DNA from 4 places in the Sulfurovum sp. TSL6 genome. Region 1 is predicted to be linked to each of the others. Evidence: riboswitches for the same ligand, from Rfam matches in the RefSeq annotation. Region 1 holds a riboswitch; each other region holds the start of a gene.
The links. Region 1 has a riboswitch for cyclic di-GMP ahead of LDM93_RS03920 (DUF4382 domain-containing protein). Riboswitches for the same ligand answer to the same signal wherever they lie in the genome.

Region 2: it holds a riboswitch for cyclic di-GMP, as region 1 does, so the genes downstream of both, LDM93_RS00745 (ATP-binding protein) here and LDM93_RS03920 (DUF4382 domain-containing protein) in region 1, are expected to answer to the same signal.
Region 3: it holds a riboswitch for cyclic di-GMP, as region 1 does, so the genes downstream of both, LDM93_RS07440 (hypothetical protein) here and LDM93_RS03920 (DUF4382 domain-containing protein) in region 1, are expected to answer to the same signal.
Region 4: it holds a riboswitch for cyclic di-GMP, as region 1 does, so the genes downstream of both, LDM93_RS04880 (hypothetical protein) here and LDM93_RS03920 (DUF4382 domain-containing protein) in region 1, are expected to answer to the same signal.

What each region holds. Positions count from the first base shown of each region.
Region 1 covers NZ_BPFJ01000001.1:789,448-797,670, forward strand. The annotation lists gene LDM93_RS03910 (valine--tRNA ligase) at 1-1,012, shown strand, start outside; gene LDM93_RS03915 (tetratricopeptide repeat protein) at 1,012-1,596, shown strand; gene LDM93_RS03920 (DUF4382 domain-containing protein) at 1,708-2,577, opposite strand; cyclic di-GMP riboswitch class I at 2,647-2,724, opposite strand; cyclic di-GMP riboswitch class I at 2,795-2,872, opposite strand; gene LDM93_RS03925 (EAL domain-containing protein) at 2,962-5,247, opposite strand; gene LDM93_RS03930 (DNA polymerase IV) at 5,288-6,556, opposite strand; gene LDM93_RS03935 (cytochrome c family protein) at 6,840-8,223, shown strand, end outside.
Region 2 covers NZ_BPFJ01000001.1:152,010-160,232, reverse strand. The annotation lists gene LDM93_RS00755 (efflux RND transporter permease subunit) at 1-830, opposite strand, end outside; gene LDM93_RS00750 (alkylphosphonate utilization protein) at 901-1,440, opposite strand; cyclic di-GMP riboswitch class I at 1,688-1,767, shown strand; gene LDM93_RS00745 (ATP-binding protein) at 1,957-4,611, shown strand; gene LDM93_RS00740 (ABC transporter ATP-binding protein) at 4,641-5,327, opposite strand; gene modB (molybdate ABC transporter permease subunit) at 5,327-6,025, opposite strand; gene modA (molybdate ABC transporter substrate-binding protein) at 6,026-6,772, opposite strand; gene LDM93_RS00725 (TOBE domain-containing protein) at 6,791-7,570, opposite strand; gene LDM93_RS00720 (redoxin family protein) at 7,719-8,216, opposite strand; gene LDM93_RS00715 (fructosamine kinase family protein) at 8,213-8,223, opposite strand, start outside.
Region 3 covers NZ_BPFJ01000002.1:490,283-498,505, reverse strand. The annotation lists gene LDM93_RS07465 (peptidoglycan DD-metalloendopeptidase family protein) at 1-971, shown strand, start outside; gene LDM93_RS07460 (NUDIX domain-containing protein) at 946-1,509, shown strand; gene LDM93_RS07455 (carbon-nitrogen hydrolase) at 1,551-2,423, opposite strand; gene LDM93_RS07450 (agmatine deiminase family protein) at 2,435-3,463, opposite strand; gene LDM93_RS07445 (alanine racemase) at 3,503-4,507, shown strand; cyclic di-GMP riboswitch class I at 4,602-4,678, shown strand; cyclic di-GMP riboswitch class I at 4,742-4,821, shown strand; gene LDM93_RS07440 (hypothetical protein) at 4,878-5,573, shown strand; tRNA gene LDM93_RS07435 (tRNA-Leu) at 5,784-5,868, shown strand; gene LDM93_RS07430 (hypothetical protein) at 6,131-6,301, opposite strand; RNA gene ssrA (transfer-messenger RNA) at 6,430-6,804, opposite strand; gene LDM93_RS07420 (dicarboxylate/amino acid:cation symporter) at 7,021-8,223, shown strand, end outside.
Region 4 covers NZ_BPFJ01000001.1:1,000,120-1,008,342, reverse strand. The annotation lists gene LDM93_RS04910 (alginate lyase family protein) at 1-249, shown strand, start outside; gene LDM93_RS04905 (glycosyltransferase family 4 protein) at 246-1,460, shown strand; gene LDM93_RS04900 (acyltransferase) at 1,462-2,031, shown strand; gene LDM93_RS04895 (polysaccharide deacetylase family protein) at 2,033-2,893, shown strand; gene LDM93_RS04890 (hypothetical protein) at 2,898-3,941, shown strand; gene LDM93_RS04885 (hypothetical protein) at 4,458-5,924, opposite strand; gene LDM93_RS04880 (hypothetical protein) at 5,944-6,309, opposite strand; cyclic di-GMP riboswitch class I at 6,390-6,468, opposite strand; gene LDM93_RS04875 (fibronectin type III domain-containing protein) at 6,522-8,129, opposite strand.

The sequences.
Region 1 (8,223 bases):
AAAAGGCAATGTGATCGATCCACTTGATATGGTGGAAGAACATTCAGCAGATATTATCAGATTTACTTTGGCATACCTGGCTGTACAGGGTCGTGACATAAAACTGGGTGCTAAAAATCTAGAGCAGTTTAGAAACTTTACGAACAAACTTTACAATGCAACAAACTACTTGCAACTCAATGTAGATACTTTTCCAGAACTCAAAGATATAGAAGTTAAAACACTGCTTGGGCGCTATATGCAAAGCCGTTTGAGTCTTGCGGTAGAGAAGATTCGTACCTCAATTGAGTCTTATAAATTTGATGAGTCTGCAAAAACACTCTACAACTTTGTATGGAATGAGTTTTGTGATTGGGGTATCGAATACTCTAAAGCCGACAGAGAAAGCATCGTAGAGCTTGGTGCGATCTTCAAAGAGACACTTAAAATGGTTTCTCCGTTCATGCCGTTTATCTCTGATCATCTTTACCACAAACTCTCAGGTACTACACTAGAAGGTGGTGATTCATTAATGGTCATGAACTTCCCTAAAGAGATAACAAGAGACGTAGAAGCTGAAAACATGTTTGCGATCATCGAAGAGTCTATCACTGCTCTGAGACGTGCTAAAGTAGTCATCGATATGGGTAATAGCAAGATAGAAAAAGCCTACATCAAACTAGATGTAAATATCGATACAGAGATGGCTCGTCCATTCATACAGAAATTGGCTAAAGTGGAAAATATTGAGTTTGTGGATGCAAAAGTAGCAGACTCCATTACGGATGTTTCTGATAATTTAGAAGTGTATCTGCCAACGGGTGAGATAGATATGACACCTATCATCAACAAACTGACTAAACAAAAAGAGAAGCTAGAAAAAGAGATACAAAAATTAAGTGGTATGCTCAATAATGAAAAGTTTGTTGCCAATGCACCAGCAGAAGTACTTGCCACAAATAAGCAAGCACTTGAAGATGCGCAAAGCAAGATAGAAAAAGTGAGTGCAGAACTTGCAGGGTTTGGTGTATAATGACTCCTCTAGCACAAGAAGCGTACAACGCATTACTCGCAAAAGAATACGATAAGGCCCTTGAGCTCTATACTGCTCTAGAAAAACAAAATGACCCTGTATCTTATTACTATCTAGGTTTTCTATATTTTAGAGGCTATGGTGTCAACCAAGATACTAAAAAAGCCTTTGACTACTATCTAGAATCTGCAACCAGAGAAGTACCTTTGGCACAGTTTGAAGTGGCATTGATGCTAGAAAACGGTGAAGGGTGTGAGAAAAATGAATCAGAAGCAGCCTTCTGGTACGAAGAAGCAGCCAAAAGAGGCAACATAGATGCCTTTAATAACCTTGGTGCCATGTACAAAGAGGGTCGTGGTGTACACCAGGATTACAAAAAGGCATTCATACTCTTCTCTAAAGCAGCTCAGGCAGGCAATGCCAAAGCACAGTTTAACCTGGGCGCATTATATGACATGGGGTTAGGTTGCGAAGAGGATAAAGAGAAAGCCATAGAGTGGTGTAGAAAAGCTGCCTATCAAGGCCATGAGATGGCAAAAGGTATTATCAAACGTATGCAGCAAGACGGGCAGATCGTTTTTTAAAATACTTGTAGAGAATTGTTCTAAGCAGCATATAAAAAGAGATTAGATTATTTATCTCTTTTTACTCCAGACACATACTTTGTATGCAGTCTGGAATATATTCAATACATTTTAGTTTGAAGTATTGATATCAACCAATGTTGTTTGTCCTTTCAAGACTTCAACATTATGTTTTTCATAGAAAAATTCATTATATATACCACCTGCTAGGTAGTCTGCCGTAATAAGAGTATAGTTTCCTTCACCAAGGTATGCCAACGTAAAGTTACCATCACTAATATTGACATCGTCTGAGCTTACAGCATTCGGGAAAGGATCTAATTCATCATTCCAATCACCTTCTTTGTAAGCAAAAACCCTCAAATTATTATGGTCTGAAAAATCAAGAACTGTTCCCCTAATCATACCTGAAAGTTCAGTGACCACCAATCTAATCACTGGTTTTAAATTATATTTTCCACTTCCTGTCGGAACAATTGATTTATATATATCGAAATCTGCAGTCACTTCGATTTTTGCATCAGCCGTGATATCAAATGCACCTTTACCTTTATAACCGCTTTGTCCTCCACTAGGAACAAATAATGGCGCAGATGATCCATCAGACCATGTTATATTACAATCTGGATTACTTTTAACTTCTGACTCTTTTGTAGGGGCAGCCAATTTAAAGCGAATCTCCTGATAGTGACCTGCCGGCAGAATCATATTTCCCAAATGAAGTGATTTACCATCATGAAGTTCAAATAGGTTGAATGTCTGAGGCTCGAAATCTTCAGCAGTGATCCAATTTCCCTCATAATTGTATTCAATACCAATAACAGCAATATTCACTTCTGTTACATTTACATCGTTTTCTTTATCCAACTGAGGTTGCGCATCAGTGATACTGAGTGATAAAGTACCCGTTGGAGTAGAAGAACCGCCTCCACAGCCTGTGATGAGTGTGATTAGTGTAAAAGCTAACACAATAGCTATCATATTATGAAATTTTTTCATAAATACCCTTTTTTATATATTGGATGTTGCGCAAAAGAAATATGAATTTATTTTGGCAGCCTGGCGATCTTAAAATGAAGACCCATAGCTTTCCGTCCCTGCTTCACAACAGGTTTGGCACAACAAAATAATTTTGAATTAAATAGAATTTGCAGGCAGAACAAGTTGTAAAAGCAAAATAATACTTTTAGTATTGGTATTTGGCAACCTGGCGATCTTAGAGTTAAGACCCATAGCTTTCCGTCCCTGCTTCACAACAGGTTTGGCACAACAAATTATATTTAAAAAGTCTCTTTACTATAACGTAGGTATTATATATCATTATGAATTAGATACATCTTGAATGATCCAAACTTGCATAATATTTTATAATATTGGAACTTCAGTAACATTTTGTAAAAACTGTTTCTCAAACTCTTCTACATCTACAGCTTTGGAAAAATGATATCCTTGATACCTAAGTTTTGGATCTAGCCCTCTAAGCAGCTCTAGTTGCTGTTCGTTTTCAATACCTTCTATAATGATGTTATAGTTGAATTGTCTTCCTATGTCCAATATACTTGAAACAAGATGTACTTCACTAGGGTTGAATTCTATATTTTTTATAAATTCCTTATCTATTTTCAATGTATGGAAAGAAAGCTTCTTTAGATAAGATAAAGAAGAGTAGCCTGTACCAAAATCATCAATGGCACATCTTACTCCTTGCCTACGTAACTCATTAATGACATCCTCTGTATTATCAAAATTATCAATCAGTGATCGTTCTGTGATCTCTATCATGATGTCATGAGTCTCTAGTCCATATTTTCTTAACTTGTTAAGGAATTCCCTAGCAAAATTATTTTCTACAAATTGCTGTGCATTCACATTGATCGAAACATACTCCAGGTTCCAGCTATTCTCTTTTTTCCATTGAGCTATATGCTGGCATACATTATCAAGAACCCACCATGTAATCTGTGAGATCAAACCTGCTTTAATAGCCAATGGTATAAAATCCTGCGGTGACAGGGCTCCTCTTGTCGGATGATCCCAACGTACAAGTGCCTCAGCAGAGCACACTACATCTTCATCTATGGAAACTACGGGTTGATAAAAAAGACCCAACTGATTATTTTTGACTGCATATACCAGGTCATGCTGAAGCATAAATAGCTCTTTTTGTTGTTTGTCTAAAGAAGAATCATAATATGCAACATGTCCATTATCATTCTTTGCTTGATACATTGAAAGATCTGCATGTCTTATGATCTCTACGATATTCGTATAAGCAGGTTTCATAATAACGATACCTATACTTGATTTAATATGTAAATGCATCTCTTTGATGATAAAGGGTTCTAAGAAAAGATCCTGTATCTCTCTAGAAAACTCTTCAGCTTCTTTATGAGCCATGTTTTTATCTTCTGATACATGTGGAATAATAATGATAAATTCATCTCCACCCAATCTGCTGACCATACAATCTTTTCCTAAGTTATCGGTCAAACGTTTAGATACAGCAAGAAGTACATCATCTCCCACTTGATGCCCCAAAGAGTCATTAATGCTTTTAAACTGATTAAGATCAAGATAAAAAAGTATTGAAAAATATGTTTTATGTTTTACACTCGTTACAAGTTTCTCCATATAGTTCCTAAAACCTCTACGATTGAACAAACCGGTAAGTACATCATGTTGCACCAAATATTCAAGCTCTGTTAAGGCGGTATGTTCTTTCGTTTTATCCTCTATCATACCTACGCCACCCAAAACATTATTATCTGAATCACTAAAAGAAAAAACTTTTGCATCTATCCAAAATGGCTTATTATTGAGGGATACATATGGACCTTCATAAGATTGTGTACCCTCACTAATTGCATTTTTTAATACTTTTAATATACGTCTGTCTGGAAGCATACGAAGATCCATTCCTGTGATCTTCTCTTTTTCATGCTCAAATAATGTCTTTAATTGTTCATTACACTCTAGTACCTTTAAATCTTTATTATAGGTAAAGATACCAAGAGGTGCATTTTTAAATAAACTATTTAAAAGCATATGTTCCGATTGCAACATATTAAAAGCATTTTTTTGTTGATACATATTATAGATGTTGGTCACTTGTGCAAGAAAATACAAGATCAGTGAAATGGTAAGTATGATATGCAAAGGCGTATCATGAAGCAATGCCATAGAAAAAATAAGAGGCAATAAAAGAATAGTTGAATACATGATATTGAGTCGTGCATCTGCCGATAAAGAAACTGTAGAACCTAAAGACAATCCTAAAAGTACCGCAACAATATAAAGTTGATAATAGTGATCTACCTGATGTATAAAAATAAAACCTAATGTTGAAAAAACAAGTGCAGTCAATATTGCATCAACGACAAATTTTTTATACCATAATGCCATGGAGTATTTTTTAGGATTTTGTTTAAAACTATAAGCAGAATAAAGTCTATATCCTGTTAAGATCATCAAGATCAGTGACCACACTAGAATACTGCCATCAAGTATTGGGTATAAAGCTACAATGATTAAAATAGCTAATAGAACAACAACTAACAGTGCTCTCGTCGAAAGTGTATACAATGAATTGACTACAGAGTCATCAACCGTTTGAAGCTCTTTTATGTTCGAGAATAATCTTTTTAAATTCATACAACATTGTAGCATGAAACCCTAATAAGTTGAATATATTTTAAAGTTCATTTCCTGTTTTAATGATATCCAGCCCAAAACGTGCTCTTAACGCATGTATATTTTGATGTAATTGTTTTTCTTTGCTGTCGTCATGGAAATCTATCAGTGAAAGTGTCTTCAGGTTAAGTGAAGCAAAACTTGAAACGTTCAATGTCAGTTTGATAGCTCCTTTATTGCTCTGGGCTATCTCTTCATACATGTCTGAAAGCATAGACTTAAAGAGTGTTTCAGAAAAAACCCTGTTCACAGTTAGTGTCTTTTTAACTTTTACACCATACTCATACCCTATCTTCAAATAATAGCTTGTAGGGTTCACCTCCATAGCCATCACCATATAGATAATATGCCTTGCCATGATCATAATACGTCTTTTGATCTCAGCATTATCATGTATGGCATCAAATGTTCGACTGATGCCTATGGACTTCCTCTCCCCTCTGCTGCTGATACCTTCATGATCTGTTCCGGTAACACGTCCATAGAGTTGGATACCAGGTTTTTTCCATGATTCAAGCAGTCTTTTGTTTCGCTTTATATCACCAAGTGTAGAGATATAATGTGCTTCCAGCCTCTTTTGAAATCCTTTTCCTATACCTGGAAACGCTTTAATAGGAATATTTTCTATATAGGTATCTATATCTTTCACCTCATACACACCATAAGGCTTGGCAGACTCTGTTGCCAGTTTGGCGATCCATTTTGCCTTTGCAATCCCTATCGAAACAGGAATGTCAAAATATTCCAGTATCTTTGCCTGTAACTCTTGAGCAAAACCATACACCTCTTCATCTTTTTTCCAACCGCTGACATCACCAAAAAACTCATCAATGCTGTACTGTTCTACCTTGGGAATATGTGCCAACATGAAATCATGTATCTTATGCGAAAGCTTATGATAAAGTGGATAGTTCGAAGGTATCACCGTCATCTCAGGGCAAAGATGTAATGCCTGTGCTATGGGCATAGCCGTTTTCACTCCACATAATCTCGCTTCATAACTTGCAGTAGTTACGATGCCCCGTATCTTTTTTCTTCCTTCTATCTCATCTACAAAATAAGTCTCAAACGTTTTCTTTTTATCACTATAGAACACAGGAGCAACAAACGCACCGGAATTATCATTCATAAGCCTAATATGGGTGCGTTTTTTATTAAATATCTCAAGGTTACTGCGAGACCCGACACACATAGGTATACCTTTTAAAGCATGATTTACACTCCGTTCGGCAGAAGCAAAAAAACTGTCTATGTCGATATGCAAAAACATACTATTTAACCTTCTCTATCGTATTTGGAAAAGTATATCCGGCTTTAAAAGCAAACATTAAAAATATGACAAAATGTCATAGATTTTTCCAATGTTTTTCAAAAATATAAAATAAATAATTTTTATTTATAAGTTAAATATTATTTAACACTTACTTAACACTTATATTCTAGAATTAAAATGGATTGTTTTATAACAATCCATAGGGGGGATATTAGTATTCTAATATCAATTAGGTTTGACACTTGGTGTCTTGAACATAATTAGACTAAAAGGAAGAAGAATGAAGTTAAATACTAAAGCATTAATGCTTTTGTTAACTGTGGGAGTCGTTTTTTCATTAAGCGGATGTGGTGATGGTAGCAGCACATCTACAGTAACAACAGTTACAGACAGTGATCCTGCTCCAGGCGAGTTAGGCTATCAGATAGTTACAGATCAAAATATCACCTATGTCGACTACACCGGAGGTACACGTGTATCACCGCTATCTGCTGCAGCAGCTGAATATCATACTGGCATAAAATACGGAAATACACTCTTTGACAGTGCCGATAATAAATGTATGAACTGTCATAATGAACTCTATGACACATGGAAAGGTTCTATGCATGGAAAATCGTGGACAGATCCGATATTCCAATCTAAGTTCCAGGATTTCTTACGTACACACTTAGCAAAAATTGGTGAGGTAAAAGATATAGAATACCAGCAAAAAGACATTATTAATGGTACTTCTGTAGGAACTAACAACATGTTTAGTGGTGCAGCACAAACATGTATCAAATGTCATGCTCCAGGTGCTTACTATGCAGGTGATGTAAGAGTAACAGTAACTGATGTAGGAAGTGCACTAGACCTTAACAATACAGAGTTAAAAGGTCTAAAGGCATTACATGAACCAGCAGTACAGGATCCAAATGGAGAGATCGCAGTTATTGCTGCAAATCCTCAAACAGATAGAGTATATAAAGCAACATTCCAGATCGGACATGAAGCCAATCGTGAAGGTATTAACTGTGCGTTCTGTCATAGCATAGAGACGCCTAGACTAATGAAAGAATATGGTATGGATAACGGTATTTATACTTTAGCTAAAGATATGCGTGTAGGCCCTCATGGACCTATCAAGCAAGAAGCAGGAACTGATCTAACATATCATGATGATGCTACTCATGCTAATATGAATAAATTCTTTAGACTTTGGGGACCTGAAAAATATGCTGACTACAATGCAACACCAAAAGGTGTGAATTACTTGGCTGATGCAGGTGAATTTGATGAAGGTAAAACCGTTGATGGTCGTTATACAATGACAAGTAAAGATATCAATGGAACAAATGGCAAAGTACACTTTACTGGTGGACCGTTCTACGGACCATATGGTGTCACAGGTACTAACAATGAAAACGAAACAGATCAGACAGATAGAAAAGCACAGATCAATCCACATTATGAAGTGGAATTAAACAACCACTTTGGAGAAAGCGGTAAAGGCTTATGTCTTTCATGTCATCAACGTTCTGCAGGGGCAGCAGTACCAGGCGGTGAAGATGGTGAAGGTCACTTTATGGAACTTTGTTCAACACAAATGGCTGTGACTACAGGTACTGATGTAGCTTCCAGTGACACATTAAGTTCACCGAAATGTCAAAAATGTCATATGG
Region 2 (8,223 bases), 640 kb from region 1:
TTATTCCGTCCATTAAAAGTCGAAAGTGTTGTATCTTGAGGGTAAGTGATATCGACTTTCGCAACATCACCAAGCCTCACTTGCTGATCTCCTATTTTTATGAGTGCTGATTCCCATTCTTCTTTATTTTCTTTACCATTGACGGTAGAGAGAAAAATATAATTTCCACTTTGCTTGATATCCCCTATGGGATAGATATAAGAGGTTTTTGAGATGGCATCGATAAGCGTAAAAGGATCCAATCCATACGCTCTTACAGCCTCTTCATTGATCTGCACAGATACTTCCTGATCTGCATCACCATAGATCTTTACTTCACTGACATAAGGGTTTCTGGCAATTTTAGACTTCACTTCTTTGGCCGTTTCTATCAACTGGCCTTTGCTCAGATGTTCAGAAGAGAGCGAAAGTCTGATAAGCGGTCGATTGTGCAACAGTAGCTCTGCAGTAGGTTCTATCATATCTGCAGGAAGATATTGTCTACTGCGTGCGATAGCATCTTTGGCTTTATTGAGAGCATCTATTTTGTCTGCGCCGTCGTTAAGATCGAGAACGATAGAAAAAGTGCCTGACTTGATCACTGTTTCAATCTTATCTATACCTTGTATATTGCCCAGTTCATCTTCGATGTCACGCACTGCCATTTTATCAAGATTGTCCGCACTGGCACCTGCATAACTACCCCTGATAGAAATCTTGTCTAAAGCGATTTCGGGGAAAAGTTCTTTGGGAATATTATAATAGGAGTTGATACCTAGAAATAGGATAAAGACAAGGAGCACATAATTAAGACTTCTATTCTCTATAAAATAGTTAATGATCCTCATCATGATGTATCCTTGTTAAAAATTTTTGAATTATCTACGTATGATTTAAATCATAACCCCTGTTATCTAAATACTACAGCTTCTTTAAAAATGCCGAAATAATAAAAATCATTGTCCCGTTTACACGGCCTTGTATATGGGTAGGGTCACCTGGCACCATACGGATATTTTTCACGGTAGTTCCCTGCTTGGCTGTAAAACCTGCACCCTTTACCGGTAAGTCTTTGATGATGCTCACAGAATCACCCTCTTGCAAGATAGTACCATTCGCATCACGTGTAGGCTCTTGTTCTTCAGTGATCAACCCTTCCTCTGCCCATGTTTTTACTTCATCTTCAAGATACATCATGTCTAGTTGGTCTTGTGCACCAAGTTGCGTAAGAAGTCTAAAAGCCATGACTTGTACTGCAGGCTCCGTACTCCACATACTGTCATGAAGACAGTTCCAATGTTTTTCATTCTTTGTCGGATCATCTATAGAGTCTGCACAAGTACTACAAATCACAATAGCCTCATCTTTGGGTGCAACCGTGTAAGCACTCAGTCCCTCTTCAGAACTGCACAACTCACATTTCCCACCGCTTCTATCCATTAATGCTTTATCTATACTCATTTTTTTCCTTTGCTCTCTATAATGATCGATATTTTACTCTATTAGTTTTAATATAGCCCAAAAAGGCTCGACGGATGATATATATTGTAACATCTAAAACATTTTCATCACGAATATTGGATATCTTCATATCAGTTATAAAAGCTTACTTGCCACCATTTGTATTATCATGACTTAAATTATAAACTTAAATACTTCTATATAACGCTTTTTAAATCTTATCTTAGTATAATTTTTGAAGGTAAAAATGTTGAAAAGCTAAACTTGTTGTGAAACAAGGACAGAAAGTCATGGGTCTTTCCAAAAAAAGATCGCCAGACTGCACAATGGAATACACCCTTGGACTGTCCTACATATTCTATCTTCATTTACATGGCTTCAATTATTTTAAAAATAAAGGAATTCAATATGGTTGAAATTATAAAAAACACAATCAAGCATATACTTAAATTCTCTTTATTGATAGAGATATACTCCTAACACTTTACACTAGTAAAAGCTATTAAAAGGATCGACGTGAAGATATTGAAAAATAAATTTATACTTAGCCTACTCATAATTATGATTATAGGTATCACAGGTATGACCTCTTATCATACCTATCTCTCTTATCAAAAATATATGAGTGCACAAAACAATACGAAGGTTTCTTTTTTTGTAGAGTATTTCGAATCTGTTTTAGACAATATCATCAATGAAAGAATACAGAGCGCTACGTACTTCGTCACACATAAAAAAAATGATTTTAGGAAACTGAAAGAACTAAGGAATAACACAGATCAAAATCTATTGAAATTAGATACATTTATCAAACAGAACGATCATTTTACACACTATAGTAAATTTATTCGACACGCTACTAAAGCACTGGAACTTGTTAGAAGAGATGTGGATAGTTTAAATGATAATTATAATGACATTTTTTTGCATGCCTATCATGAGCAAATTTTTGGCCCATTGTCAGAGGTACTACAAAAGGTTGCTGCTGATGAAAAGTCTGAGGTGAAGCAAAGTTATCTGATGATGTATCAAAAGTATACTGCCCTGAAAGAGAACACCGTACAGGAGAATCTACTGATCTCTTCCATCTTACTGGAATCAAGAAAAATGAGTTATGTAGAGAGAGAACTTTGGGATCGGTTTATAAGCAAAGATACCTTACCCCAGTTTCATACAGTAGCAGACAGTACCATAGCGTTAAAACTGGGTGAACTACTTTCAGTAGAGAAGTTCAACACTATCATTGCTGAAGAACGCGACATGATCTCCTATGAAGCAAGATCAGGAAAATACTCTGTTTCTCACCTTGGGTGGTCAAACCAGATAGATATAAAAATGGACTACTTTAACAAAGTACAATCACTACTACGTACCCAGATCCAAAAAATAAACAAGGAAACGGTCACACAACATGAAAAGATCCTTGCATGGTATGGAGGATCAACATTCATACTATTACTTGTATTGCTTAAACTTTTTAGCTTATATTCCAAAATACAATCCAAGATACAAAATAATACAGAAATTTCCGAAGAGACATTAAAGGATATAAAACTGGTATTGAATGAAAACCAACAAAGAGAGCTTCAAAAGTTGATCCGCAATGGTAAATTTGACTATATCTATAAATTTTTGCTCAAAACCATTCAAGACGGCAATCAGACCAAAGACCTCTTTCTTGCCAGTATGTCCCATGAAATACGTACACCTCTGAATGGTATTCTTGGATTTACACAATTACTCAAAGAGACTGATGATCCAGAGGAACGGGCTGAATTTATTGCAGTCATAGAGAAGAGTGGAGAAAATCTTTTGACCATCGTCAATGATATTCTTGACCTCTCTAAGATCAAAGCACAGAAGATAGAACTTGAAGCTATAGAGTTTGATCCTGTAGATGTCTTTGAATCCGCTGTTGAATCTTATGCAGCTAAAGCGGCAGAAAACCATATTGACTTTAACATCTTTTTGGACCCAACGCTGCCTACCTTACTGATAGGTGACCCGACGAAGATCTCTCAAGTAATCGTGAACCTTGTGAGTAATGCCATTAAATTTACTTCCACCAACGGTGAAGTGAGTGTATCGATCAAGAAACTCTTTGAGAATGAGGATAAAGTAAACGTCAACTTTGAAGTTTCAGATACAGGTATCGGCCTCACCAAGGAGCAACAAGGAAAAATATTTGAAGCTTTTTCTCAAGCAGATGTCAGTACAAGTAGAAAGTATGGTGGTACCGGTCTGGGACTATCCATATCAGGTAAGTTCATAGACCATATGGGAGGGAAACTGAGCATTAGAAGTGTCAAAGATGAAGGTTCGACCTTCTATTTTACCTTGGCACTTAAGAAACCTAAGAGCGCTACACAAAGAGAAGTCAATGATATGAGTTCTTACACTGTCGGTATTCTTAATTCACATATAGATACAGACTATTACATTAACAAAAATCTTGAAACCTATATCGCTTACACAGGCGCAAATATCAAGCGTTATACAGATGAATCACTCTTAGCGTTAAAAGGCACTTCACAGCTCCCTGATATTCTTTTTATTGACCATAAATTCCGTCAGAGAGATGATGAACTAAAACCGTTCCTAGACCTTGATACCAAGATCGTTGTAATCTCAACAGGAGACCAGAAAAAAAATCTAAAGCGATACAAATCACAGATAGATAAGGTACTCTATAAGCCTGTGAATTTTTCTAAAACACTTAGAATGATGAATGACAAAGAGGATACTTTAGAGACGAAAGAGAATCTTACCTTTACAAATGTACATGTGCTGGTCGCAGAGGATAATAAAATTAACCAAAAGTTGATCCTCAATGTACTCAATCGACTCGGGATCAGTGTCACTATCGCAAATAATGGACAAGAAGCGCTTGAACACCGTATGAGAAATGAGTATGACATGATATTCATGGATATTGAAATGCCTGTGATGGGTGGTATGGAAGCGACGGGACAGATTATAAGTTATGAAAGGAAAAACCATAAACCACATATACCGATCGTCGCACTCACTGCAAATGCACTTGCAGGAGATAGAGAAAAATATATGAGTGCAGGTATGGATAGCTACCTTTCAAAACCTATAGATTTAGAGGCATTGAATCATCTCTTTGAAACCTATTTTGAAGATAGGATCATCCATGAAACCACATAGAGTATAGTTGTTCATCCCCGATGAACAACTTATACTGAAAGTGTATAAGTCACGGTAGAAGTTTTGAGAAGTATCTCTTCAGGATGCCCATCTGCTATGATCTTTCCTTGATCAAGAACCCATATACGATCAGCGAGATGATAAGAAGCATCGGCATCATGACTTACCATAATGGTTGTGGTACCAAAAGTTTCGTGCAATTTGAGTATCTCATCTTGTAATTTTGTGCGCATTGCAGGATCAAGAGCCGATAGAGGTTCATCCATCAGTAAAAGCTTTGGCTCTTTCATCATGGCACGACAAAGACTCACTCTTTGTTTTTGGCCACCGCTGAGGCCTTTTACATTACGGTGTGACAATCTGCTAAGTTCTGTCATCTCAAGAAGTCTTTGCGCCAGAACCTTGTCATTATTGACAAAGAGTAAATTCTCTTCTACGTTCATATTTTCAAACAGTGCATAATCCTGAAAGATAAACCCTATCTCTCTTTGTTGCGGTGGAAGCATTTTTTGATCAGCTAACCAAAGTACATCTTCCACATTAATATTACCTTCTGCATTTTCTAAGCCTGCTAAGACTCTAAGCAGCGTTGTTTTACCAGAACCGCTTTCACCCATCAGTGCAATAAACTCACCCTTTTGTATCTCTAAACTGACATCAAGATCCATATCACCATGCGCACCATGCAGTCTTTTATGTATGTCTATCTCTATCATTAAACGACACCTATTTTACGCTGACTGTGGTTAAAGATATACACGGATAAAAGCACTATAAAACTCATCAAAACCATGAACGCACTGTAGATATGTGCTGTACCATACTCCATCACCTCAACCATCTCATAAATAGCCACCGAAGCTACTTTCGTTTCACCTGGGATACTCCCCCCTACCATGAGCACTACACCAAACTCACCGATAGTATGTGCAAAAGTAATGATCAGTGCCGTGATAAGTGAAGGTTTGATATTTGGCAATGCAACCTTAAACACAGTCTGTAACTTACTCTTCCCTGCAAGGTAGGATGCCTCCAACATATGTTTGTTCAAAGACTCAAATCCACTTTGTAAAGGCTGTACCATAAAAGGAAGTGAGTAAAAACAACTTGCCACGACCAAACCGCTAAAAGAGAAGACCAACTTCACACCCAAAAGATCTTCAAAAAAAGCTCCCACTGCAGAGTTCGGGGAGAGTACGACTAAAATATAAAACCCTAACACAGAAGGGGGAAGTACGATCGGTAATGCCGTAACGGCTTCTAAAAAAGGTTTTGTCTTTGATCTGCTTTGAGAGAGATACCACGCTAAAGGAAGAGAAAACAAAAACAATATCACTGTTGTCACACTAGCGAGTTTAAATGAAAGGATAAAAGGTGCTAGATCTAAGGATGTTACATTAAAAATTTCCTGCATTTACTCTACCTTATATCCGAAATTTTTCAATATCTCCTGGGCTTTTTCACTTAACATAAAGTCATAAAAATCTTTCACTGCAGGGTTACCTTCTGCTTTTTTCAGAATCACCATTCCCTGTTCTATAGGGGTATAAAAGGTTTCATCTACATCACTCCAGTGTATCCCTTCTTTAAGATATGCCATTTGTGGACTAAAAAGTGAAGATTTCGCTATAAATCCTATATCTGCTGCCGTCATTGCATAGGTAACGGTCTGTGAAATTGATTCTCCATAGACAAACTTCTCTTTGACGGCATCATACACCTTAGCATTTTTCAAAGCCTCTACCGCTGCTACACCATAAGGTGCCGTTTTAGGGTTTGCTAAGGCTATTTTTTGAATCTTATCCTCTGTTAAAAGCCTCAACCCTTGCCTAAAATCCTGTGGCTTTACAGACAAATAAGCCAATGCACCCTGTGCATATACGATAGGTTTTGTTACAGCTATCCCCTCTTTATAAAGTACTTCCGGGTATTTCATGTTTGCTGACATAAAGAGGTCATACGGTGCGCCGTTCTTTATCTGTGCTGTAAGTTTTCCAGAACTCCCCAGGATCACTTCTATGTTTGTCTTCGGGGACAATGTATAAAACGCTGTTTTGAGTGGTTCTATGGCGTAACTTACATTTGCCGCGACAGCGATCTTTATCTCGCCTGCACTTAATAGAGCGAAGCTTAGTACCAAACCTAATACGATCTTCTTCATATTTACCTGTCTCACTCTTTACTTCCCTATCATAATGTCATTGGCTTTGATCATAGCGGTCACAGAACTTCCTTCACTAAGTTCCATCTTCTCTAAAACAGCTGTAGGCATGACAGATACAATGGTGTCATGCTCTCCTATATCCACCACTACTTTAGTATTCTCCACATCTTTGTCTACCTTGCTCACAATGCCTTCGAGTCTATTATCCTGATTTTTTTCGTCTACTTTCATAGACAACAGTACTGTACTGGATTTAAATATCGCAATCACAGTTTGATCTTCCTCAATATGCAAATTTTCTACCGCCTCTTTGGTGATCGTAGAAAGAAGTTCTTTCCCACTTTTCAGCCTTAAAAGTATGTTTGCATTGACATTTTGAGAGTCTACGGAAACGACTTCTGCTTGTATCTGATTTCTTGCAGAAATTTGCATGGCCAATCTTCCAATGGTCTTAAATGCACCACTCTCGATATCGGTCAGCTCTGACAACTTTTCCAAAAAACGGTTATGCTCCTCTTTGAGCACTGCATAGTTTTTTAAGAGTTTTTGACCATACGCTGTAATCGTCGTACCGCCACCGTCTTTACCCCCTGTCTCTCTACATACGATCGGTTCAGGAGAAAGTGCATTCATAGTATCTACCGCTTCCCAGGCACTTTTGTAACTCATAGGTACCGCTTTTGCTGCTTTAGAGATGGATCCATGTGCTTCAATGGCATGAAGCAGTTCTATACGCTTTTCAAGCAAAAAAGGTTTACCTAACATTTCCAAAGTAAGCTTTGATGAAAGTTCCATCTCTTTCCTTATATACCAAACTATATAACGAAAATTATATCGTTATATACTTAAATATATAAAGAGTAGCAACTACCTATAAATGAGGAATTTATTTTTGGTACTTTGAGAATGAGTGGAGATATATTTCTTTATGCAATGACATCTGTTAGTCTATCCATTCCAATCTTGCTAGCAATCCTGCAGTTGTCGTATAACCTACTTCAGTAAACCTCAACTTGCCTTTGGCATCATAAATGAATGTAGTAGGATAAACCTTTATGTTAAATTCTGTTGTCCAGGCTCCATTGACATCATTTAAGACTTTAAAACTCAGTCCATTCTCTTGTATATAGGTTTTTACTTCTTCATCACTTCCCGAATTAACTGCAACAGTTAACACATCATACGCTTTTGACACTGTTTCTATATTGGGTGCTTCAAGTTTGCATGCCGGACAGGAAATAGCCCAAAAGTGGATAACTAATGGTTTTCCCTTCTCAATACTAAAGGTACTTCCATCTACAAGCCTTGCTTCTATCTGAGGCAGCTGGCTTGATCCAAGATCAGGTGCACGAATATAACTGATGATATTGCTCACTATAAACAGAAGTACCAAAATAATAGTGATCTCTTTGATGATAGATTTTATCTTCCATTGTTTCATACTTTTA
Region 3 (8,223 bases), on a different contig from region 1:
AGTATAAAGAAAAAGAACATGGTGCTACGGTTACCATAGAACAAAATCTTTATACAGATGTGAACAATGCATTACATCATCCAGCTCTGGCAGATAAGATCGGACAGCTTTTTAAGGGTACTGTGAATACGAGAAAGTTTCAAAAGGGAGATAAAGTTTCTTTTCTCTATTCACAAAAAACGAGAATGGGTCAACCACACTCTATGCCATATATTAAAATAGCTACGTATGAATCTCATAAGAAACGGCAGTTCATCTATGCAGATAAAGATGGCTATGGCTACACGAGTACTAAAAAGTCTCAAGCATATACGGTTAAAGATAAGGAAAAAGTGACTTATTACCGTAGGGTCCCCATCAAAAGTATCTCTTCTCGTTTTGGTATGCCTTTACGTCATGTTCGTATCACTTCCTCATTCAGTCATAGACGATATCATCCGATATTGAAACGGTACCGCCCGCATCATGGTACAGACTTTGGAGCAAGAAGAGGGACACCGCTTCTTGCAGTAAATTCTGGAAAAGTTACTTTTTCGGGTCGCTTGGGTGGGTATGGTAAAGTCGTAAAGATCAAACATCCCGGTGGATATGAATCACTGTACGCACATCAGAGTCGTATACGTGTTAAAAGAGGACAGCGCGTGAAGAAAGGTCAGATTATAGGGTATGTTGGGAGTACAGGACGAAGTACAGGACCCCATCTGCATTTTGGAATGAAGAAACATGGAAGATGGGTAAACCCAATGCGAGTATTACGTAAGGCATCAATCAAAGATACTGTTTTAAAGAAATTTACCAAATATAAGGATGTGTCCACAACAAAATACAAAAAAGTCGTGATCAAGAATGCAAAAGAGAAGAAAGAAAGAATGTTGGCATATCTCAAAGAAGAAAGTACCCCTTTTGTGTGGGATGGATATGAACAAACAAGCATGAGAGTAGAAGATGGAAAAACGGATCAAGCACTTTAAACTTCAGCCTTTGGTCAATGCCAAGTTTATATCAACAGCATTTGCGACATACGAACAAGAAGGTATTCAAAAATCATGGGAGATCGTTGAAGCACATGATAGTGTTGCCATTCTTCTTTACCATAAAGAAAAAAGATCATTTGTTTTGGTGAGACAGTTCCGTCCTGCGGTCTACTTGAACAATGATATTGGTATGACAATAGAACTGTGTGCGGGTATCGTGGATAAAGAACTTTCTCTGGCAGAAATTGCAAAAGAAGAGGTAGAAGAAGAGTGTGGATATGATATCCCACTCCAAAACATCGAGAGAATCACTTCTTTTCATACCTCAGTAGGCTTCGCAGGAAGTAAACAGACACTCTACTTTGCCGAACTCGATGAGAGTATGAAGGTGAGTGAAGGCGGTGGTGTAGACCATGAACAGATAGAGGTTGTCTATTTGCCCATAGAGGAAGCAAAGAAGCTTCTCTATGATGAAAGTATCGCAAAAACACCAGGACTCATGTTCGCCTTTATGTGGTGGTTCGAGAAGCAGTGATCTTCACAATACCCTCTATAATACGTATCGGAAATGATACGTTAGTCACAATATCTTTTCAGTAAACACTCATACGCTTCTATACGTCTGTCACGTAAAAACGGCCAGATATCACGTACTTCTTTGGTACGCTCATGTTCAATGTCTGCATAAAGTATGGTTTCGCTCTTATCATCTGCATGTACAAGCATCTCTCCTTGTGCGCCACATACAAAAGAGTTCCCCCAAAAACGCGTACCAGCCATCACACCGGCACTATCGGCTTCAAAACCTACACGGTTACAGCTTAGTACGGGTAATCCGTTTGCAATGGCATGAGAACGCTGTATGGTGATCCAGCTGTCAAGTTGTCTTGCTTTTTCGTCTTCACTGTCTGCTTCAAACCAGCCTATAGCCGTAGGATAGATAAGTATGTCTGCCCCTTTGAGTGTCATAGCCCGTGCAGCTTCAGGGTACCATTGGTCCCAGCAGACAAGTACACCTAGTTTCCCCACAGAAGTTTGTATAGGTTCAAAACCAAGATCACCTGGCGTAAAGTAGAACTTCTCGTAAAATCCTGGATCATCAGGGATATGCATCTTCCGGTATTTTCCTGCGACAGACCCATCTTTTTCAAAGACGACGGCGGTATTATGGTAGAGGCCTGCTGTCCGTTTTTCAAAAAGTGACGTGACCAGAACCACATTGTACTCTTTGGCAATATTACCCCAAAATACTACATCAGAATCAAAGTGGGCCGCATAATCAAAAAATTTGGTATCTTCACTTTGACAGAAGTACTCTGTTTGATGCAGTTCCTGTAAGACAACAAGTTCTGCACCGTTTTGTGCAGCTTCTTTTATCTTCTCTGTAGTGACTTGAAGGGTTTTATCTTTACTGCCATGGTAGGCTTGTTGAATCAGTGCTGTTTTCATAAAAATCCTTTTTAATAGGCTATCTGCATCGTAGAACAGTGTAGACTCCCACCCTGTTCTATCAGTTTTGAACAATTCACAGGAATGATCTCTTTATCTGGGAAAACCTCTTTAAAGATCTCTCCTGCTTTTGTATCATTTTTATCCTCATAGGTAGGGTAGATCAATGCATCATTGGTAATGAGAAAGTTGGCATAGGTTGCCGGCAGTCTCTCTTGTGCATCATTATATTTTGCTTCACACATGGGAAGTGGAACGAGCGTATAAGGCTGGCCTTCTGAAGTGGTAAAACTTTTCAATTGTTTTTCCATTTCCTGTAGTGCTTCGTAATGTTCATCTTCTTTATCTTCACACTTGACATACATGATGGTCGTTGTGTTGACAAACCTGGCCAAAGTATCTATATGACTGTCTGTATCATCGCCTGCAAGATATCCATGGTCCAGCCATAACACTCTTTGTGCACCCAGATAGGTATGCAGTTTCTCTTCGCTCTCTTGTTTACTCAGTCCACCGTTTCTGTTCGGGTTGCAAAGGCATTCTGAAGTCGTGAGGATGGTTCCTTCCCCATCACTCTCTATCGAGCCTCCCTCAAGAACAAAATCAATATGTTCAAGGGGCGTCGTGCCAAGATAACCTTTTTTATGTAAAGCAGTATTGACAGCATTGTCAAGAGAGGCTTCAAATTTACCGCCCCAGCCATCAAAGGTAAAGTCAAGCAGTTTCACTTCCTGATTTTCTTTTATACTGATGTAGCCGTAGTCACGTATCCATGTATCGTTCGTGGGTATCTCTATGAAAGTCATGTTACGTGTAGAACAGAACATCTTTGCAATTTTTTCTTTGTTTTTACAGATAATGTAAACGGCTTCTCCATAAGCGATAGCTTGAGCGATACGTATAAAAGGTGAGAGACTCGCTTCCAGGTCTGCTGCGTTATGGGGATCATGCCAATCTGTCTCTTCATGAGGAAAGGACAAGAGTACGGCACGCTGTTTTTCCCATTCTGCCGGCATCACCACTTTTAGATCTTTTTGCATCGTATCCCTTATTTATTATCTATATTGTATAATCTCGTCATGGCATTTATTAAAATAAATAAACAAAATTTCTATCATAATCTTAACCAAATTGCACTAAAAACTGGCTCAGTTGAAAAGATCGCAATTGTCCTTAAAGACAATGCCTATGGTCACGGACTGGAACTGATGGGAAGACTGGCATCAGAGTTTGGTATCAGACATGCAGTGGTACGAAAAACGGCAGAAGCAGAAGTGATCAGATCTTTATTTGAAACGATACTGGTATTGGGTGACAGTATCATAAAAGATGAGGTCTATTCTTTTACTATCAATACATTAGAAGATATCAAAGAAGCCCAAAAAGGTGCAAAAGTAGAACTCAAAGTAGATACGGGAATGCACCGTAACGGGATAGCCTTTGATGAGCTGGGTGAAGCTTGTACTTTGATTAAAGCACAAGGGTTAGAACTTACAGGTGTGATGACCCACTACCGTAGTGCAGATGAGTTAAGCTCTGAACTCTTTTGGCAGCAAAAACAGTTTGAGCGTGTGAAAGAAAGCGTAAAAGAAGCTGGGTTTACGCATGTAAGAGTACATTCGCATAACACAGCAGCTATTCTTAGAACAAAAAGTTTTGATGAAGATCTAGTACGTGTAGGCATAGGTGCGTACGGATATAGTGAACTGCCACACCTTTTTGATGAAGTAACACTACGTCCTGTAATGTCACTATATGCTAAAAAGATATCAACTAAAATATTAAAAGATGGAGAGCGCATAGGGTACGGAGGGGACTTCATAGCTTCACATGATATGACGGTATCTACCTATGATCTGGGTTATGGTGACGGATGGTCCAGAGGAGACAGTGCTCAACCTTATATAACAAGTGAGGGCTTACCTATACTAGGACGTGTTTCTATGGACTCTATCTCTCTTGAATCAGATAAAGAAGAAGTGTGTGTGATGAGTGATGCACAAGCGGCTGCAAAACAGTTTGGGACTATTTCTTATGAAATGACGACTGCGTTATCTGCTGAACTGCGAAAAGAAGTGATTTAAATTTGGTGAATTGTTTGAGATGAGGGAAATTGAACCCCCTCTTAAAAATAATCATATACTTTTTCTGTTATAATTTCTTGTATTTAAATAGATATATTTGTTGTGCCAAACTTGTTGTGAAGCAGGGACGGAAAGCCATGGGTCTTAACTTAAGATCGCCAGGTTGCCAAATACTAATACTAGTGTATTATGTATCATTCTCTCTTTACTACTTACTATCCCATATAAATCTTATTTAATTCAAACTTATTTTGTTGTGAAGCAGGGATAGAAAGCCATGGATCTTAACTTGTTAAGATTGTCAGGTTATCAAAATTTAGTTAATTCATTTTTCACAACTATTTTATTTTTATGTCAAAAGGAACAGATAATGAAATTTTTTTTTAAAGGTACTTTAGTTACATGTTTAGTAACAATGGGTGGAGGTTTAGCTTTTGCAGATTCTGTTGGTGAATCAAATTACAATGCTGGTATAACAGTAGGAACATTAGGTGTAGGTATTAATTTAGCAACTCCTATTAGTGATAGTTTTTCAGCTAGAGTAAATGTGAATGGCTTACAGTATAGCCATACTTTAGATGTTGATACTGTTAGTTATGATGGAAATATTGATTTTAAAAATGCTGGTCTTCTAGTAGATTATTTCCCATTTGAAAATACATTTAGAGTAAGTGGTGGTGTTTATTATAATGGTAATGAATTTGATGGTAGTGCTACTCCTTTTGGATCAGAAGTAATAACAATCGGTAATGATAAATATACTGCTTCTGAAGTTGGTAAATTAAATACTCACGTTGAATTTGATGATGTTGCTCCATATCTTGGTATTGGATGGGGAAACAATTCTAATGAAAAAGGTTGGGGATTTTCTTTTGACCTAGGTGTTATGTATCAAGGTTCACCAAAAGTAGATTTAAATGCTGATTTAAATCCATTAATCATTGGAACTCCTATTGAAGATGAAATTAATAATAACCTTGTAATTGAAACTCAAAAAATTATTGATGATGTAGAAGATTATAAATTCTATCCAGTGGTAATGATAGGTGTAAATTACAAATTTTAAAAAACAAGGTGTCCTTCTATTACAATAGTTCAGTATTAAGAGTATGTAAAATGTCTTATTAACACTAATGTAGTTCTTTAGGGCCAATGTAAAATATTTCATATTAGCATAATGATATTTTTGACTTTTACTTATTTGATCAAAAGTGAAACTTTTGTATTATTCGACAGAGAAGTTAAAATGAATACTCTCTTATTGTAATAATCACATGCGGATGTGGTGAAATTGGTATACACGCCAGACTTAGGATCTGGTGCTTTACGGCGTGGAGGTTCGAGTCCTCTCATCCGCACCACTTAAATTAACCAATCCAAAAAAATCCCCTCAATAGCATACTTTTAGAGACTTCTTGATGTTTGATGATTTTGTATTGCAGATAGTTTTCCACTCATATCTATGCGTTCTGTCATTGTATACTTCTTCTTTGCGACAGTTAGATGTTCCTATTGGAGGCACTAATGGCGTTTGTATCAGTCTTACCGATGGAGTTCTAAAAGAACAAATCCTTAGGGTGCATAGGAGGTATGGAACTTGAGTAAGCCTAAAAGATTATCTCATTAACGACCAGCAATATTACCTAAAAATGCCGTAAAGAATGTAAAAATAACCATTAAAATGAAAATAGCTGGAATTGCTGCAAGAGCTGCTTTTACCATAAACGTAACCATTGACATGAATGGCATCTTTATATCTACTACCGTTACTTCATTTTTGTTTTCATTGTTCATTTCTTCTTCCTTTTTTTAATGTACCAATAATTATACATAATAATCTAACACAGTTAGACTATATATGATTTAATGTTCGTAAATAAGGGGGTTATTTGTATTTTATTAGATTGTATTAAATTGGAGTTTGGTGGAGATGAGGGGAATTGAACCCCTGTCCTAAAATAGATAGAACCATGACTCTACATGCTTAGTCAGTGTTGTTAATTTTAATCCTGCTTTGTACTACACTCAAAACTTTACAAGACGAGCTAAAATTCTCACACCCTGGCATAGCTTCCAGGGAGCATAGTCATCAGATGTGATACTTCAAAATCCGGTTAAGATGACACTCACCGGCGAAGCAGTCCTCCGCGTTAGCGGGGTTAATGACTTACGCTACTGCGTAAGCTGGACGATAATCTGTATTGTTTGCGTTTATTCGCGTGTGGGCCGCGTAACGGAATTGCCCAGTCCGACATGCACATAGCCCCGACTACTCCAGTCGAAACCAAGTCATCCCCATATCTGAAAGATGGTGGATATTAACACATTTAGGTTACTTTGTCAATAGGGGCAGAAAAAACTATATTTTGTTATAATGCAAACCACCAATAGAACAGTTAGATTTAGGCCATCAGCTTATGTATCTGGGGTTGAAAAGAAGATTGTAGTATTCAAGTACACTTATGAGATAACCTAACTTTTAACAATAGAGACAATAGAAGGGAAGAAGTAATATGACACTTACACAAAAAGTACTATGGGCGATGCTCTTGGGGATCATCGTAGGACTGGTGATCAATATGGGTGCCTGGAACAGTGAAGGCAGCTTTATACAGGAGTATGTGGTTGGAGGCGTTTTTTACATCATAGGAAAGATGTTCATTACCGCACTGAAAATGCTTGTGGTCCCTTTGGTCTTCTTTTCACTGATCTCAGGTGTATTGGGTATAGGAGATGTGCGGAAACTGGGGAGTGTAGGGGTAAAGTCATTTGGACTTTATATACTAACGACGGCTATCGCTATCGCTACTGCTATAGGTTTCGCGATGATCGTGGCTCCTGGTTCCGGTGTAAATGGTACAACTGCAACGACTTTTACAGCCAAGGAGGCACCGCCTCTTTCGGAAGTACTCATTAACATTATCCCTGACAATGTCATCCATGCCTTTGCTTCTGGAAATATGCTGCAGATCATCTTTTTTTCTATTTTGTTCGGTATCTCATTGTTAATGGTAGGGAAAAAAGCGCAAAACATTGCAGAAGGTGTAGAAGTGCTCAATGAAGCGATGATGCATATGGTCAATATCATTATGTCTGTAGCACCTATCGCTGTGTTTGCATTGCTTGCCAAAGCGATTTCAGAACTCGGTTTGGATCTTCTTATCAGCCTGTCCGGGTATGTATTGGTTCTTGTGGCTGCATTGTTACTCCATCTTTTTGGCACGCTGATGATCCTACTCAAACTTTTTTCCGGTCTGAGTCCTAAAATGTTTTTACAAAAGATACGGGATGCACAGGTATTCGCCTTTTCTACAGCAAGTTCCAATGCTACCATACCGGTGACACTAAGATCAGTGACTAAGCGTATGGGTGTAGATAACTCGGTGGCTTCGTTCACTGTACCTTTTGGTGCCACTATCAATATGGACGGTACGGCCATTATGCAGGGGGTTGCTACTGTTTTTATAGCCAATGTATATGGTGTTGAACTGGGATTAAGCGGCTATTTGACAGTGATACTTATGTCTGTACTGGCTTCCATAGGCACAGCAGGGGTACCAGGTGTAGGGCTCATCATGCTTTCTATGGTCTTTGTGCAGGTAGGACTTCCTGTAGAAGGTATAGGGCTCATCCTGGGGGTTGACAGACTGCTTGACATGATACGCACTTCTGTGAATGTCACAGGGGATGCTGTCGTGACCTGTGTCGTGGCTAAG
Region 4 (8,223 bases), 210 kb from region 1:
ATTATAGAAGACAGTATTGAGAGCTCAGGGGTCCATACAAACACTGCTTATTTACATTTTTATCCTGGGCTCTCGCCAAAAGTTAAAGGTAATAATATTATACTATTAGGAATAACAATAACTATATATAATGCAAATAGTTTAGATATTGAAGAATATGGATATAGTGGGGAGTTCAATAGAATCATAAAGGCCTTTACAGCCAAAATAGTATTTAGCGATCATCTAAAAATGGAGATGCAACTATGAAATTACTTTTCCTGTCAGATAATTTTCCACCAGAAAGTAATGCCCCTGCTAGTAGAACGTTTGAACATTGCAAGGAGTGGGTAAAAGAAGGCATAGAAGTAACAGTTATCACTTGTAATCCGAATTTCCCTTATGGAAAAGTATATGATGGTTATAAAAATAAACTCTATCAATCAGAAATCATAGATAGTATTAAGGTCATACGGGTATGGAGTTATATGGTAGAGAATAAAGGGGCCTTGAAAAGAATTTTTGACTACCTTAGTTATGCAATGAGTGCGATAATTGCTGGATTATTTGTCAAAACAGATTTGATAGTTGCAACATCCCCTCAGCTTTTTACCGCTTTTGCTGGTTGTGTACTCGCTAAAATAAGACGGAAACCATGGGTTTTTGAACTCAGAGATTTATGGCCTGAAGGTATTAAAGATACAGGGGCTATTAAAAATAAAAAAATACTTGATTTCCTGGTAAAATTTGAACTATGTCTTTATAGAAAATCAGACTTTATCATTACAGTGACTAAGGGGCTTAAAGAAAATCTTGTAAGTAGGGGTATAGAAGCATCTAAAATAGATATAGTCACGAATGGAGCAAATTTAGAGCTATTTCAACCTAAAGATAAAAATCAAGAAATTTTACATCAACTTGGTTTGGAAGACAAGTTTATTTTCGGATATATCGGTACCCATGGTTTAGCACATGGCCTTGAGTTTATTGTTGAGTGCATCAGTGAGATCAAAGATGAACGTATTCATTTTTTATTCATAGGTACAGGTGCAAAAAAATCGGTAGTTGTTGCTTTGGCAGAAAAGTTACGGTTAAAGAATGTGACTTTTTTGGATCCTGTGAAAAAAAATGAAGTCGCTGATTATATATCGGTCATTGATGTAGCTTTGATCCCTTTGACCAAAACCGATATTCATGCTTCTCTTATACCATCAAAAATTTTTGAATCAGCATCTATGTTGAAACCGATCTTACTTGGTGTGGAAGGTGAAGCAAAAGATATTGTTCGCAGGCATCATGCAGGATTGGTTTTTGAACCGGAGAATAAAAATGAATTTTTAGAAAGTGTGAAGAAAATTTCATCAAATAATGAGCTTTATAATGAACTTAAACAAGGTTGTTCACTACTTGCTAAAGAGTTCGATAGAAAAATGCTTGCATCAAAAATGTTGACAATCCTGCATCAGGTGAAAAGGGTTTAATATGAATCAGAATAGGATAGATGAATATAATAAGTCGCAGATGAGTACAACTGAAAAACTCATAATTGTCCTCAAGTCTATTTTTTCACTTAATTTTATAAAATCAATAGCGTCTTCATTTGCTTATTATCTGTTTGAACATGTGTATTGGAAGTTTGATATTACAACAAATGGACCCTATAGAGTGCATGCGACAACTTCTATACGTAATGCAAAAAATATTTCTTTTGGCTTTGATACACGAATTACTACAAACTGCATTGTCTGGGCAGGTAAAAGATCTAAAATTATCATAGGTGATAATGTGCTTATTGGACCGGGTGTACAGCTTCATGCATCAAATCACGGATATGGACTTGGTAAAGGACCTATGACTTACCAGGAGAGAGTGGAAAAAGATATCATACTTGGGAATGATGTTTGGATCGGAGGAAACAGTGTTATTACTGCAGGTGTTAGCTTGGCGGATGGTATTATTGTGGCGGCAGGTTCAACAGTAACCAAAAGTTTTGATGAAAAAAATATCATCATTGGTGGGGTACCCGCAAAGAAAATTGCACAAAGGAACTAAAATGAATGTATTGACATTTGATATAGAAGACTGGTTCCATATTTTGGATAATCCATCAACAAAAACTGAAAAACAATGGATACAACTTGAATGTAGAATCCACCAGAATCTGGATAGAATTTTAGATATTTTGGAAAAACACAATCAAAAAGCCACTTTTTTCTGTATAGGATGGGTAGCGAGAAGATATCCTACAATTGTTAAAAAGATTGATAATTACGGGCATGAGATTGGTAGTCATTCAGACATGCATCAGCTCGCTTATGAATTCAATAGAGAAGAGTTTAGAGAGGATCTTGAACAATCGATCAAATCTATTGAAGATGTAGTTGGCAAAAAGGTAAGGGCATATAGAGCCCCTGGTTTTTCTCTCAAGCATCGAAATACCTGGATGCTTGAAGAGCTTAGTAAGCATGGTGTCGAAATAGACTGTTCGGTATTCCCTGCAAGAAGAGCACATGGTGGTTTTAAAGAATTTGGTCATGCAGAACCGGCATATGTTGAAATAGATGGTGCCAGAATTAAAGAGTTTCCTATCAATCTTTACTCGATATTTGGAAAAAATATTATTTTTTCCGGTGGTGGTTATTTCAGACTGATCCCATACCCACTTATTAAATTCTTCATGAAAAAATCTGATTATGTCATGGTCTATCTTCATCCAAGAGATTTTGATTATGATCAGCCAATGATAGAAGGGCTTTCAGCATTTAGAAGATTTAAATCTTATGTGGGATTAAAAAGCACCTCAAATAAACTTGACAGATTACTTAATGACTTTGACTTTATGGATTTGAAAGAAGCAAATGAATGCATTGATTGGGGAAAAGTTAAAACGATTAAATTAGATAGGAATCTCTAAAATAATGCCAAATAATAAAATATTATCAGGCTATTGTGCCTTAAATATTTGCAATAATGTCATTTATGCGGCTAAAGGTTACAAAATATTTAAAAGTTTTGATGGCGGAAAGTCATGGGAAATTGATGGTAAGATAGAAGATCTTAAGTATAGTTTGATTGCTAATACAAGTAGGTTGTTGGCAAGACTATTTCGGACAGAAATTACATATCTTCTTATACTGCAGGATGGAAGTAGGGTAGCCATAGGTAAAAAGGGTATTTTTGTTGCTCAAAAAAATGAAAAAATCTATAGAAAAACTTTTAATGTAAGCAGAGGAACACGACCTTTGAATATGTGTGAGGACAGTAAAGGATACCTCTATTTTGGAGAATATCTTAGTAACCCTGATAGAGAAGAAGTACATATTTTCAAGTCAATAGATTCGGGAAAAACTTGGACGATATGCCATACTTTCCCTAAAAGTACTATACGACATGTGCATGGTATATTCTATGACAAATATGAGGATTTGTTGTGGTTTGCGACAGGTGATTTAGATGGTGAATGTATCATTGGTTATACTAATGATAGTTTTGAAACAGTAAAAATTTTTAAACATGGAGGGCAGAAGTATCGGGCAGTTCAGTTATTGTTTTTTAAAGATTTTATCATTTATGGGACTGATACTGAATATGACAAAAACTATATTTACAGGTTAGATAGAAAGAATGGGAAAGAGCATTGTCTGCAGGAGCTTCAGGGGTCAGTCCTCTCATCTGTTAATTCAGATGAATATGCTGCCATATCTACAGCAGTAGAGCCATCTGAAGTGAATCATGACATATACTCATATATTTGGTTTAGTAATGATGGATATCAATGGAAAGAACTCTATAAAGGGAAAAAAGATTCATTAAATCCGAAATATTTCCAATATGGAAGATTTAAATTTCCCATCGGAGCGATTAACAATGAAGAGATATTGTTTTCAGGCCATGCATTGGAAAGGTTGGATAATAAAACAATTATTTATTCTTTAACATTGTCAGGCATTTTAAAGCACTAATTCTTAGTATAAGTGCTATCTTTTTAATTAATACTTTATCTGGGCTTTCTATATTATAACATCATTGTATTTGTGTTTTATCTTGTTCTAAATTATTATGATTTCTTTTTTGAAACATTAATAAATGCACGTTTCTTAAGTAGATATGAACGAATAAGTCAATTGTCATGTTCCTTAAATCTTAGTATAAGGATATATAAAATTACAGTATCATATATTTTCTCTTTTGTAGTGAACAAAGAAAAACTGATTATCATGTGCCTTATCTTTAATCATTTAGTTCGAAAAATTGTATTTATTATTAAAATTTAGAAACCATAAAAAGTCAATGATACAAAACACAATTAATTCTCTTGAGGGGGAGAGGGTACTCTTTCCTATGAATCTTAATTAATATTCATAGGGTTTTAATTAAATTTTTGAAGTTAAAAATTATTGATGTAATAGAGTCAGCTCTGAAAATCAATAATTTAACCCCAAAATTTTATATTAAGTCTCAAATAAAGACAGTAGGTGTTAATTATTTATTGATGCGTTTATGAGTGTAATGGCTCTTGGACTGTTCGTAAATTTATCAGTTGTAAATACATAATCGGTAGTTCCTATAGCATAATTATTATTAGGTGAATATGTTCCCCCTGAGTTGCCTTCCAATATAATGTTTGTAGGAGAATTAATTATGTTATTGTCAGTCCACACTGTGCCACTTGAATTATACCAAAATCTGGCATATGCTGTTCCATTGGCATTTACTATAGTGTTGAAGCGCATATCTATATTGTTTGCTCCAGCTATACTTAGGGAATAATACGAGCCAGTCATACCATCAACTGCTCCACATTCATATAGCAAGTTATTTTTCATTTCACCATCATAAATGGCATAATCGGCAAACAAAGAGTCACCACCACTAATACCTACATTTGAGTCAAATATTACATTGTTGTTAAGTATTATATTACCGATTCCGTAATGATAACCAACAGCAGCACCGAAGTCACTTAAGTAACTACCTGATGAATTATCTGATTTTCTATACCCCCACATGTGGTTGTTTGTAATGATAATAGGGTTTTGTGCATTTAAAGAGCCTATTTTTAAATCTATTGCATTTTCAGCAAAAGCATAAGTTCCACTAGGAGTATAGTTACCATTTCCATCAGTATATATAGAAGAGTCTATGTAGATATGATTATTATCAATAATTGTACCTTCAACATTCGCCGTAACCTCTGGTGTCATGGGAATAACAGTCTGTATACCATCGTTTGAATTTACTATCTCATTGTTAATTATTTTAGTATTTTTAATAGAAAATACTGTTGAGCTCCAATCTTTAAAAGATATGGTTGGATTATCGAGTAAACGTCCTGCATGTGTCATATTCTGAAATCTACAGTTCTGTATCGTATTATTATTCGCATCTCTTTTTAACTGTACTGAAGTAATTATTTCATGGGTAAAAGCTCTATTAAGAATATTATATGATGAAGTCGCGTTAAACAAAAATGAACTTATAAGATTATTTTCGATAGCTGCAGCTCTATCCACTATCCAGTAATTCGCACCATTAAAAGTAAGTGCATAGTTTGCTACTTGTGTACTAAGTAGTTTTCCTGGATGCAAGTCATTTCCGTTGTTAAGAATGATATAGCGTCTCTTTTCAGATGTACCACTTGCAGTCAAGTTAATATTTCCAAGTGATCTATAGTCCCCAGGAGAGACACAAAAAATTCTTTTACTGCTATTATTTATTGTACTCCAGTCAGTATTACTTGTGATAAACTGTACTTCTGGATTATTTGCATCACATGCAGGTAGGGTTATTGGTTCCAGATATTCACTAGAAGTACTCGCATCCGAAGTTGGCTGTTCGTACGGTGTTGTTTCTGTTACAACAGGAGTTAATTTGCTTCCTTCTAATGTAAAATCTGCCATAAGCATTGTAAGTGAGGTAAACGAGAGTAAAAGTATTTTTTTCATAATTCAATCCTTTCTTTAATTAAATTTTATAGGCAATATTGCCTGCAGCATCTACTATTATTTTACCAGAATATGTGGCATAAGTATTTTTATCGTAGTCATATACTTGTAATGTGAACATTTCTCCAGGTATTACTTCAATTTCAAATTCACCATTCTCATTAGTAGAAAGATCGGTTCTGATCCAGTTGTCACTAATAGCATCCACTCTTAGGTTTGGTACCGCTTTCTTATCAGTATCGATGATACGATCAGTATATATAGTGTAATCGGTGTAATAATCTTCTGTTTCTATAGATGAATTTCCACTTCCTCCTCCACATCCAGTGAATAAAGTTACAAGCATCACCATAAAGATGCTCAGTGTTTTTTTGTATAAGTACATTTGTATTACCTTTTTCTTTATAAATATGATAAAAGTGTGTTGTGAAACATTTGAGAATGTACTTCTCTAAAACGGAGCATATAGGCAGCCCGGCCATCTCATTCATTGAGGTCCTAAGCTTTCCGTCCTTGTTTCACAACAAGTTTGGCTTTTTCCAGTGGTCAAATTCTAGTATAAGAGTATTACTACAGTATTACTTGCTTGTTTTATAATTATAAGCTAGAGTTATCAACTATTTCACCTGGAGCTACAGCAGCTATCAAACCATTGTATGCAGCACTGTATTTATCAGTGTAGTGATATGATTCTAATGTGAACGCATGACCTGGTATTACTTCAATTTCAAACATACCGTTCTCATCGGTACTAAGATCGGTACTGATCCAGTTGTCACCAACAGCATGTACCCTTAGGTTTTTGACAGGTGTTCCATCTGGGTAGAGGATACGATCTGTATAGATACCCGAGGCTTCTTCGATAGGTTGGTTGAGACTCCAGGTCCCTGGGTGGGAAACGGTACCTTCGTATGTTCCATCTGCCAGACGAGTCGCATAACCTTCTTCTATCCACATTCCTTGTGCATAATCATAGTACCAAAGTGGGATAATGTTTTCTGTTGCCCCTGTAGCTTCAAATATTAAAGTCATATCTTCAGATACACTTATTGGATTGCCAGCTTCATCTTGCAGATCCACTACCATAAAACCGTAAGAGACGAAAGGAACGATGCTCCCATAACTGTCTTGCCCTTTATATTCTCCAGGGAATGTTATGTCGGTACTTTTTTCTGTACTGGTACGATAAGATAATCCAGTAGTGACCTGTCCAATATATGGACTTCCATCATGATTGATATAAATACCGGAAGGTATATCGATATGGGCTCCAGTAACTACAATTTGGCTGTCATACGTCCAGTGGCTAATATATTTATCCATTTCAACAACTGTGTAATTTGGGGATGCAGCATCTATTTGAATGATCGTACTGTTTTTATAGTAACCGTCGGCATTAAACGTGACAACTGCTTTATCAGTTGCAGCTATATTCGTTAGTATATAATCACCTTGAGCATCAGTTGTTGTTATGCAGCCACCTATATTGACTTGAATACCTACTAATCCTACTCCAGTATCTTTATCCGTAATATGACCTTCAATTTTTGCATCACCTTCTAGACAGAGAGCTTGAGTCTCTTCAGCGATTGGTTCAGTTGGCACTGGTTCAGTTACGATTGGTTCAGTTGGCACTGGTTCAGTTACGATTGGTTCAGTTGGCACTGGTTCAGTTACGATTGGTTCAGTTGGCACTGGTTCAGTTACGATTGGATCAGTTGGAACAGGATCTGTTACGATAGGGTCAGTTACAACTGGATCTGTCACAATTGGATCTGTCGGAACGGGATCAGTTACGATCGGTTGTGTACTTGCAAGTGTTGTAAATGTGTTATCATTACTTACAATCAGTCTACCTCTCTCATCTTCGGAGACTGTTCTATAGTGATATTCTGTATTGGCCTGTAAATTTGATAAGGTAACAGTGCCTTCTTCTTGTACTGCAACTACTGAACCATACTTATTACTTGTACCATACTCTACTAATTTTGTAGTATATCCATAAGGATTCCACTCGATGGTAGCAGAATCTTCTGTAGCTGTGACAATGATATCAATCTTCACTACTTTTGCTATTGAGGTTGTAGTGATATCTGTTGAAGTTGAATCCGTTGAAGTACTTGTTCCTCCACCGCCACAACCTACAAGTAAAGTTGCACATGAGAGTATGAGTACGTTTTGTTTGATATTGTTAAGTCTAAACATTGTTTAAAATTTCCTTCTTTTATGGACGTGGTGTTGTGAAGAAAATTAGTTATGAAGAAATAGAAAGGATGTTTCTATGAAGAACGGTTTAGAC